One region of the Arthrobacter sp. MMS24-S77 genome, then DNA from elsewhere that is predicted to be linked to it. Evidence: riboswitches for the same ligand, from Rfam matches in the RefSeq annotation. Region 1 holds a riboswitch; each other region holds the start of a gene.
The links. Region 1 has a riboswitch for thiamine pyrophosphate ahead of ACX5I4_RS19505 (ECF transporter S component). Riboswitches for the same ligand answer to the same signal wherever they lie in the genome.
Positions count from the first base shown of each region.

Region 1 (3,334 bases):
CCTCAACAACCTCGTGTTGCTCGTGGCGCTGACGTTGATTGGATTTATCGGCTCGGTGACTGTGGCCCGCTTCGTGGCCGACCGGAGGGGGCAGGTCAATGATTCCTAACGCCACCGGAGCGGATGCCGTGATCGATGCCGTCACCGCGGTCCTGCTGGTCGTTGGAGCGCTGATGTCGTTGGGCGCGGCAATCGGACTGTTGCGCTTTCCGGACCTCATGAGCCGCATGCACGCAGCTACCAAACCGCAAGTGCTGGGGCTGTTCCTTGTTTTGGCGGCCATCGGGCTGCAGCTGCGCGAATGGTGGGTTTGGCCGGTCCTGCTGGTCGCCTGGATTTTCCAACTGCTGACCGTGCCCGTGTCTGCCCACATGGTGGGCCGCGCAGGCTACCGGACGAAACACCTCCACCCTGAACTGCTGAGCACAGACGAACTTGAGGCCGTGGTGCTGCGTGCTGCTGGTGAGCGGGCCGCCGAGAAAGCTGAAGAAGCAGGCCCGGATGGCGCGTCGGCCTAGACGATGTCCTGCGTCTTCGAGAAGCGCGAGATGGCGCGCTGGGTACTGCGGCTTGCGACAACCTGGATGACGGTGCTCACAGCGGCCGAAATCAAGGCGAAGGTCAGTGCTGATCGCAGGCTGGTTTCCATGTCGTCGTGGCCTTTGGGCGGCTTGTTGCCCGTGGCTTTTTCCCACAACGCGTTGACGAGCTTGGTGCCGACGATTCCTGCGCCGATGCTCACACCGGTGCCGAGCAGTTTGAAGAGCAGGTTCATTCCGGGACTCCTTGCGGGAGGAAACAGGACTGTCCCCAGCCTAACCCCACCTCAGGACAGTTATGGAGCAACGGATGGGGGTTGGCGCCTGAGCCGGAAGAACTCCTGCAGCGCTCCGGGCGCTGGCCGCACCGGAACGATGTCACGCTCTTCGGCCATCACAGCGTCCACCGTGCCGAGAATGAGCAGTTCATCCAGCAGGGCCAAAGTGGGCGGCATGAGTTTGAGGGTCCCCGCGGCCTCGGCGTCAAGGATTCCACGGACTGGCATCCACAGTGATGACGATGCCTCCGTGGTCTGGTGCAGTGGCTCGGCCCCGGCAGGCGGGCAGGCAACGTAGAAGTACGTGTCGAAGCGCTTGGGCTGGTCTTCAGGAGTGACCCAGTTGGCCCACGGGCGGAGGGCGGCGGCGTCGAGCTTCAGCCCTGCCTCCTCGAACACTTCACGTTGCGCGGCCGCCAGCACCCGGCCGGCGTTGTGCCGGGCCGATGCGGGCTCGACGGCGATGCTGCTCCGGTGCCATGCGGCGGCATGCTGCTCGACGACGTCGTCCGTGAAGTCCCAGCCAGTGCTGTCCGCCTGATCCACCCGGCCCCCGGGGAAGACAACCATGCCCGCGGCGAAATCCATGGTGGACACTCGGTGCTGGACGAACACTTCCAGACCCCTCATGACACCTTCAGGACCAGTCGAACCTTCAGAGCTCGCGGGAAGGGGAGCATCGCGGACCAGGATCACGCTCGCGGCGAGCCTCGGTTCGGCCACCGTGGTGCTGTTCGCTTCGCCAATGCCTGTCAAGACCGCTCCTTTGCCCTGCTTGCTGCGTCGGATTCTGCTGGATCATTCTCCCAGTTTCGGCGCCCGCCTGCGCCACCTCAGGCCTGACCGCGCCCGCCCAGCGAATGATCCAGCAGAATCCGTCGCTTTCCGTCTTTTGTGACCGTTCTAGCAACCCCGCCAAGGTGTAAACTGAACCACGCCCAAAAGGGTGGATTGATAACGACAGGGGAGCGCCGCCGTCGGGCTCGCAGCAATGCGGCACGGAGGACGGGCGCTGAGAGTGCGGACAGCCGCAGACCCTCGAACCTGATCCGGCTAGTACCGGCGCAAGGGAGTCGAGTTCTCATAGTGTCCGGAACCGGCGGCGGAGGCCGCTCGCAGGCAAACCGGAAACACTTTCCCCTCCTGTTCCTCAGGAGGACAAAATGACTGGTATTTCTGCAAAGCCGGGCCTCACCAAGCCCGGTTACAACTGGCGCGTGGTGGACATCGTGGTGGCGGCACTGATCTCCATCGCCGGCGGCGTGATCTTCTGGGCTTGGGACCAGATGGCTGCTTTGGTTTCGACGCCGATGAACGCCGCTTACCCGCCCGTGACCGGCATTATCGCCGGCGGCTGGATGATTCCGGCCGTGCTGGGCATGCTCATCATCCGCAAGCCAGGTGCTGCAATTTTCTGTGAGACCGTCGCCGCCACCAGCGAACTCATCATGGGTTCCCAGTACGGCACCACGGTGTTGATCTCCGGCCTGCTCCAGGGACTCGGTGCAGAACTCATCTTCTTGGCGTTCATGTACAAGAAGTTCAACCTGCCGGTATCCCTGCTGGCCGGAGCCGGTGCGGGCCTGTTCTGCGGACTCAACGATTCCTTCCTGCCGTGGGGCTGGAACATCGCCTACGAAGCGGTTGACAAGCTCGCGTACATCGCGTTCTGCACGGTTTCCGGTGCAGTTATTGCCGGCGCGCTGGCCTGGATCGCCACCCGCGGCCTGGCCAAGACCGGTGTGCTGAGTGCGTTCGCGTCCCGCAAGGCCGCCTCGGAGCCCGTCTTTTCCTGATGCCCAGTCCTGATTCCGGCACCTCTGCTGTGGTGCGGGCCGCCGCAATTTCGGCCCAAGGTTGGGGCTGGCGGCACGCGGGCCGCACCACGCAGGCCATCCACGCCCTGGACTTGGACATCCGTCCGGGCGAGCGTGTGCTGCTGCTTGGCCCGTCGGGCGCAGGCAAGTCGACGCTCCTGCATGCCCTCGCGGGGGTGCTGGGCGAGGAGGGCGACGACGCCGACGAAACCGGCTCGTTGCTGGTGGACGGCGTTTCGCCGAGGTCCCAGCGGGGCCATGCCGGACTCATGCAGCAAGACCCCGAAACCCAAGTGGTGCTTTCCAGGCTGGGTGACGACGTCGCCTTCGGTGCCGAGAATCTCTGCGTGCCGCGCGAAGAGATTTGGAAGCGGGTCCATGAAGCGCTCGACGACGTCGGGTTGCGGAATAGCGCCAGCGGCAACTTTGCGCTCGACCACCCGACGTCGGCCCTCTCGGGCGGGCAGAAACAGCGCCTTGCGCTGGCCGGCATCCTGGCGATGCGGCCGGGCTTGATCCTCCTGGACGAGCCGACCGCCAACTTGGATCCCGCCGGCGTGCTGGAGGTCCGCGATGCGGTGGGCCGCTGCCTGGACAAGACCGGCGCCACCCTGGTGGTGGTGGAGCATCGGGTCTCGGTGTGGAAGGACCTCGTGGACCGGATCGTGGTTCTCCAGCCGGGCAGCTCTTCCGAGGGAGG
Region 1 is NZ_JBTZRN010000001.1:4,225,473-4,228,806, reverse strand. It holds gene ACX5I4_RS19525 (monovalent cation/H+ antiporter complex subunit F) at 1-109, shown strand, start outside; gene mnhG (monovalent cation/H(+) antiporter subunit G) at 99-518, shown strand; gene ACX5I4_RS19515 (DUF4235 domain-containing protein) at 515-775, opposite strand; gene ACX5I4_RS19510 (NUDIX hydrolase) at 836-1,573, opposite strand; TPP riboswitch at 1,770-1,906, shown strand; gene ACX5I4_RS19505 (ECF transporter S component) at 1,981-2,613, shown strand; gene ACX5I4_RS19500 (ABC transporter ATP-binding protein) at 2,613-3,334, shown strand, end outside.

Region 2 (3,334 bases), 1.3 Mb from region 1:
GCTGACCAGGTGGTCGGCACTGCCGACGAAGGCGTGGGGCTCGTACTGCGCGGCAGAGGCAACGGTGGCGGCTAGTGCGGGCTGGTCTTCGAAGAGCAACGCTGTGTGGAAGAGTCCAGCTTCTCCGCGGCCCGGGACCTGGAGTCCGGAGGCCGGGGCCAAGTGCACCAGGGGCTTGCCGAGCCGGCCGAAGTAGAGTCCGCCATCCTGTTCGGCGACGACGTCCAGCCCGAGGGCCCGCTGGTAGTAGTCGCTCATGAGCAACATGTCCCCCACTTTGAGCATGACGGTACCCATGGTGAGTTCGGCAGGAAGGAGATCCTGGCTGGATGTGATGGTCATGTGAAACTCCCGGCTTTTGTGGCGCCGCCCTTCGGCAACCTCTATCTATCTAAATTACTTGAAGCTTCAATTTATTCCTAATGCTCGCCGCTTCCCGAAACTTGCCCCTCAGCACGATGGCCTTCGGTTTCAGCACGACGTCCAGGGACACCCGGGGATCCTTCTCGTACAGGACGACGTCGGCGCTGGCACCTTCGTTGATCCCCTCCGCACCAAGCCATTCCCGGGCGGACCAGCAGGCGGCATCGAGGGCGGCGGCCGCAGGCAGTCCCGCGTGGTGCAGCTCCAGGATTTCCTCGCCGATACGGCCATGCTTGATGACGCTGCCGGCGTCGGTCCCGGCATACAGCCGCACCCCGGCGTCGAAGGCCTCGCGGACCCGCTCGTACCGGCGCTCCCAGAGCCTTGTCATGTGGGCGGCGTAGCGCGGGAACTTCGCTTCAGCCTGTTTGGCGATGTCCGGGAAGGTGGCAATGTTGATGAGTGTCGGCACGATCGGCACGCCCTGATCCAGCAGTCTCGGAATGTGGTGCGGCAACAAACCGGTGGCGTGCTCGATGCAGTCGATCCCGGCGTCGAGCATGTCGTCAATGGTTTCCTCGGCGAAGCAATGAGCCGTCACCCGGGCCCCCTCGTCGTGTGCGGCCGCGACGGCGTCTTTGACGATGGCGGCCGGAAAGGACGGACCCAAGTCTCCGGAGGAGCGGTCGATCCAGTCTCCTACGATCTTGACCCAACCGTCTCCGAACCGGGCCTGCTTGCGTACCGCTTCCACCAGACCCTCCGGCTCAACTTCCTCGGCCAGCCCACGGATGTACCGGCGCTGCCTGGCGATGTGCCGGCCCGCGCGGATGATCCTCGGCGTATCCGCCTGGTTCTGAAGCCAGCGGGTATCACTTGCGGAACCGGCGTCGCGGATCAAAAGCGTTCCTGCATTCCGGTCCGCCGTCGCCTGGCGGCGAGCGGTCTCCTCGTCGACCGCCCCGCCCTTCCCCAAACCAACATGACAGTGCGCGTCGACAAGGCCGGGCAACACCCACCCGTCCAGGACGACGTCGGACTTCGCAAGGGGTCGGACAAAGGTCAGCCGGCCGTCGACGGACCAGAGCCCGCGCCGCTCATCTTTCGGCCCTGTGAGGACAGTGCCGCTGAACTCGATGATTTCTGCCATGATTCCACCTTAAACTCCGACACCGTTCCCGGCCCGGTCACATCTGTCCTGGGTCACATCTGTCTTGGGCACCAACGGCTGTGGTAGCTTCGTCTACGACCACACGGGGGCCCTTGCAAGGGCTGAGATCGGGCTGACGCAGCCTGCGACCGTTGAACCTGTCCGGGTAATGCCGGCGAAGGAAGTGAGTAATCCTTTGAGCACCAAAGAAACACAGCTAAGCCCTATCCACAACGGATCAACGCAGGAAGTGACCCAGTCCCTCAAGTCGCATTCCCTCGCGTTCCTGGAGGATACCGAGACGGGAATCCGGGTCCCGGTGACGGAAATCGCCTTGGAACCATCCCCGAACGGGGAGGCCAACGCACCCTTCCAGGTGTACCGCACCGCAGGGCCCGGGAGCGATCCGGTGGTCGGCCTTGAGCCGTTCCGCAGCGAGTGGATCGAGGCCCGCGGCGATACCGAGGCTTACAGCGGCCGTGAGCGGAACCTGCTCGACGACGGCAAGTCGGCCGTGCGCCGCGGCGCCGCCTCCGCGGAGTGGAAGGGCGCACAGCCGGTGCCCCGCCGCGCCGTCGAAGGCAAGACTGTCACCCAGATGCACTATGCCAAGCAGGGCATTGTGACGCCCGAGATGCAGTTCGTCGCGCTTCGCGAGAACTGCGATGTTGAACTGGTCCGCAGCGAAGTCGCCGCCGGCCGGGCGATCATTCCCAACAACATCAACCACCCGGAATCCGAACCGATGATCATCGGCAAGGCCTTCCTCGTGAAGATCAACGCCAACATCGGCAACTCGGCCGTGACCAGTTCCATTGCCGAGGAAGTGGACAAGCTGCAGTGGGCCACGCAGTGGGGCGCAGACACGGTCATGGACCTGTCCACGGGTGACGACATCCACACCACTCGTGAATGGATCATCCGCAACTCCCCCGTCCCGATCGGCACCGTACCGATCTACCAGGCCTTGGAGAAGGTCAACGGCGAAGCCAACAAGCTCACCTGGGAAATCTTCCGCGACACCGTCATTGAACAATGCGAGCAGGGCGTGGACTACATGACCATCCACGCCGGCGTGTTGCTGCGGTACGTGCCGCTGACCGCCAACCGCGTGACCGGCATTGTTTCCCGCGGCGGCTCCATCATGGCGGGCTGGTGCCTGGCCCACCACGAGGAAAACTTCCTCTACACCCACTTCGACGAACTCTGCGAAATCTTCGCCAAGTACGACGTCGCTTTCTCTCTCGGCGATGGACTGCGCCCAGGCGCGACGGCGGACGCGAACGACGCCGCGCAGTTCGCCGAGCTGGACACTTTGGCCGAGCTGACAATGCGGGCGTGGGAGTTTGACGTCCAGGTCATGGTCGAGGGGCCGGGCCACATTCCGTTCCACTTGGTGCGGGAAAACGTCGAACGCCAGCAGGAGCTGTGCAAGGGCGCTCCGTTCTACACCTTGGGCCCTCTGGTCACCGATGTGGCCCCGGGCTACGACCACATCACCTCAGCGATCGGCGCCACGGAGATTGCCCGCTACGGAACCGCCATGCTTTGCTACGTCACGCCCAAGGAGCACCTGGGACTGCCGAACAAGGATGACGTCAAAACCGGTGTGATTACCTACAAGATCGCTGCCCATGCCGCCGACCTCGCCAAGGGACACCCCGGCGCCCACGAACGCGACGATGCCCTGTCCAAGGCCCGCTTTGAGTTCCGCTGGCGTGACCAGTTCGCTCTGTCGTTGGATCCAGTCACGGCGGAAGCGTTCCATGACGAGACGCTCCCGGCCGAACCAGCCAAGACGGCACATTTCTGCTCCATGTG
Region 2 is NZ_JBTZRN010000001.1:2,883,757-2,887,090, forward strand. It holds gene ACX5I4_RS13180 (VOC family protein) at 1-342, opposite strand, end outside; gene ACX5I4_RS13185 (amidohydrolase family protein) at 392-1,513, opposite strand; TPP riboswitch at 1,607-1,714, shown strand; gene thiC (phosphomethylpyrimidine synthase ThiC) at 1,710-3,334, shown strand, end outside.
Region 2: it holds a riboswitch for thiamine pyrophosphate, as region 1 does, so the genes downstream of both, thiC (phosphomethylpyrimidine synthase ThiC) here and ACX5I4_RS19505 (ECF transporter S component) in region 1, are expected to answer to the same signal.

Region 3 (3,334 bases), 1.4 Mb from region 1:
AAAAGCAACCAGTGGTTACTTGATACCGGTGATCTTGATCTTGGTCAGTTCTTGACGGTGACCCTGGCGCTTCTTGTAGCCGGTCTTGTTCTTGAACTTCTGGATGACGATCTTCGGACCACGGAGGTCTTCGAGGATCTCAGCCGTAACCTTGACCTTGGCCAGATCCGCAGCGGCGGACGTGACCTTGTCACCGTCCACCAGGAGCAGTGCGGGCAGCTCAAGGGTGCTGCCGGCTCCACCGGGGACGCGGTTCAGGGTTACGTAGTCTCCAACGGAAACCTTTTCTTGGCGGCCGCCTGCGCGGACAATCGCGTACACCACTTGGGCACTCACTTCTCTCGACGTTTATTACTAAATTTGCGTGCGGAACCCCGAACCGAAAACGGGCCTGGTTCACGCTGTGCCTCAACGCCGTGGATTCCGTTACGGAATCCATGAGTTATCCCTCAAACAGTTCCACGCGAAAATTAGTTCCACGTGAAAGGTCTCTAGGGGCATAACCCAAGTGTTGGCGTAAGCACCGAAGATCTAGATTACGCTAGTTTCGCCTTCGGCTGCAAATGAGGCCAAGGTCCGGAGGCTGCCACGTGATGACTGCCACAGACTGGCTATGCCGCCATCCGGTACCGTGCCCGTCCACCTTACCCTGCCGGCCGGGAAAAGTACGGATCGCCGGCCCGACACGCTGCAGCGCCCGCCGAAACGGCCTCAGCCATGCAGCCTTGGAGCATCGAAGAACGCGGTTTCGTAGCGGCAGGATTGGGAAAACGCCTCCATCATTGCCACGCGCTCCGCGGGCGATGCGGCCTGCGCAGCAGCATCTGTGATGTCGATCGCTGTGCGGGTTGCCTCGGCGAACGCCTCGTCCGCATAGGTGCGCAGCCAGTCCGCATAAGGGTGCTCGTCCGACGCGCCCCCCTGTATGTAGCCAAGGTGGAGCTGCTGTCCCACCTCGGCGTACAACCAGTAGCAGGGCAGCACGGCAGCCAGCAGCACGGCATAACTGCCCGAGGCAGATGCCGCCAGCAAGTGGTCCACGTAGGCCTTGGTGACTGGGCCCAGCTCTCCGCTTACCTGGCGTCCGCTGAGCCAATTCCGGTGCAGCTCAGACTCGACTTCGAGGCACATCTGCGAGCCGCGGGCCCAGAACAGCTGTTCGGTTTCGCTTGGGGCGAGGGCGCTTGCCCGCGCCAGGACCCTCGAATAGCCGTTGAGATAGATGGCATCCTGCGATAAGTAATAGCTGAACTGCGATTCGCTGAGCCCACCGGATTGCAAGTCTTGGATGAAGTCCAGACCATAGATCGCTTCGAGTTCCGAGTTCGCGGCGTCCCACATCCGGGCCGCGAAAGCACCCGGCTGGAGGGCGTGCTGGTGCGCGTGGAAGTGATGGATCGGGCCGCTGCCTTTCCCCACTTCCAATACCTCGGACTGGGTCAGCGCCTCCTGGAGCCAAAGCTTGACAACGCGCAGTGCCGACTCCCAGTCGCCAAGCCGCGCCTTGGCCGTCGCCATCGCCGAGGACAGGGAACACCCAGTGCCATGGCTGTTCCGGGTCTCCACTCGCTGGCCGGCGAACTCGACGACGTCCTGGCTCAGGAGTCCCCCGGTGTTGACGAGGGCGTCCGGGCAGTCGGCTCCCTCCAGATGACCGCCCTTCACCAAAACGGTGTTTCCGCAGGCGGCCGCCAAACGCTTGCCCTGCTCCAGCGCCGATGACCAGTCCGTGGCCTCGGGTTCGCCAAGCAGCATTGCCAATTCGGGAAGGTTGGGGGTCACCAGGTCAGCAAGGGGCAGGAGTTCCCGCAGCGCGGTTTCTGCAGACTCTGCCAGGAGCCGGTCGCCGCTGGTGGCGATCATCACCGGATCCAAAACCACGACGGCGGGGCGAACCTCGCCGAGCCAGCGGCGGACCTCGTCGATGACCGCTGCGTCACCGAGCATGCCGATTTTGACGGCGTCCACCGTGATGTCATCGCTGATGGCGTCCAACTGCTGGCGCAGGAACTCTACGGGAGGCACATGAACGCCCTTGACTCCCTGCGTATTCTGCACCGTGAGCGCCGTGATGACCGCCATGCCATAGCCCCCATTGGCTGCGATGCTCTTGAGGTCGGCTTGGATCCCGGCACCACCCGATGGATCGGAACCGGCAATGCTCAGGACCCTGGGAACGGTGCGCCGGGCGGCCTTGAGCGGATAGACGGCTGAATGCGCTGAAACAGTCATGCGAGACATCCCTTCGCCGGTGCTAACCGGACAGGTTCAACGGGTCTGGTCTCAGCCGGCTTGGTGCGCGGCACCCCGTGTCAGTCCCCTAGCTTAACCCGGATCACGCGGCGCCCGCTGAAATCGCCGACAACGCGGAAGCCCCGGCAGCTTCCACAGGAGCGGAAACGGCCGGGGCTTCGGACAGGTACTGCTTTAGAGCTCGGACTTGGGCACGCCGACACCGAGGATGATCGGCTCAGCTGCCGCAGCCGGTTTGGCCGGAGCCGCGGCAGGCGCCTTGGCCTCGTGTGCGGCGCCACCTGAAGCGGACGCAGCGACCTCGTGGTGCTCCACGTTGGTGGCGTTGGCGGCACCCTGCGGCCTGCTGGCACTACGGTTGCGGCGCCCCCGGCGTCCACGGGATCCAGACTCCAGGGATTCCCCGGCTGGACCGGCCGCGGAGGCCCCTGCGGGCGCTTCCTCGGCTACGGCTGCCTTCGCTTCGATGTCAGGAGCCTCACCAAGGCCCGCAAACGCTTGTGCCAACAGATCCAGGCTCATGGCAGGCGCCCCGTTGGCCGGCTCTTCGTGGTGAACGAAGGGCAACGCGACCTCCTCACCGCCAAACCGCAGCACCGGCTTCGAGCGTTCCTCGGCGCTTGACGCAGCGGCAGGAGCCTGGATTGGGGCCGCAGGGGCCTGAACCGGGGTTGCTTCCGCTACGTGCGCACCAGCCAGCGATTCCGCGGCGTGGTGCAACTCGTCGTCGTGCAGGTGGGCGGCGTGGGCCGCAGCAGCGATGGTGGCGAGGGCAGCGCGGGTGGCTGCCTGGCGATTGGGATCCGCCGTTTCGACGTGGACCGGGGCCGGAGGGCTCATCGGGAGCTCAGTGGTCCCCTGCCCTGTGCCCCTGCCGCGGCGGCGCTTGCGCTGCTCCGTGCGGGCGGCGGGCTGCGATTCGGTACGCGGGTGGTGGTGCTCGGCGGCCACTACGTTGGCGCGACGGTGCTCCACCGGCTCGTCGTGGGTGACGATTCCCCGTCCTGCACACGTTTCACACTGCTCGCCGAACACCTCAAGCAGGCCAGTGCCCATGCGCTTGCGGGTCATCTGGACCAGG
Region 3 is NZ_JBTZRN010000001.1:2,793,912-2,797,245, forward strand. It holds gene rplU (50S ribosomal protein L21) at 16-324, opposite strand; gene thiD (bifunctional hydroxymethylpyrimidine kinase/phosphomethylpyrimidine kinase) at 712-2,232, opposite strand; TPP riboswitch at 2,224-2,320, opposite strand; gene ACX5I4_RS12750 (Rne/Rng family ribonuclease) at 2,428-3,334, opposite strand, start outside.
Region 3: it holds a riboswitch for thiamine pyrophosphate, as region 1 does, so the genes downstream of both, thiD (bifunctional hydroxymethylpyrimidine kinase/phosphomethylpyrimidine kinase) here and ACX5I4_RS19505 (ECF transporter S component) in region 1, are expected to answer to the same signal.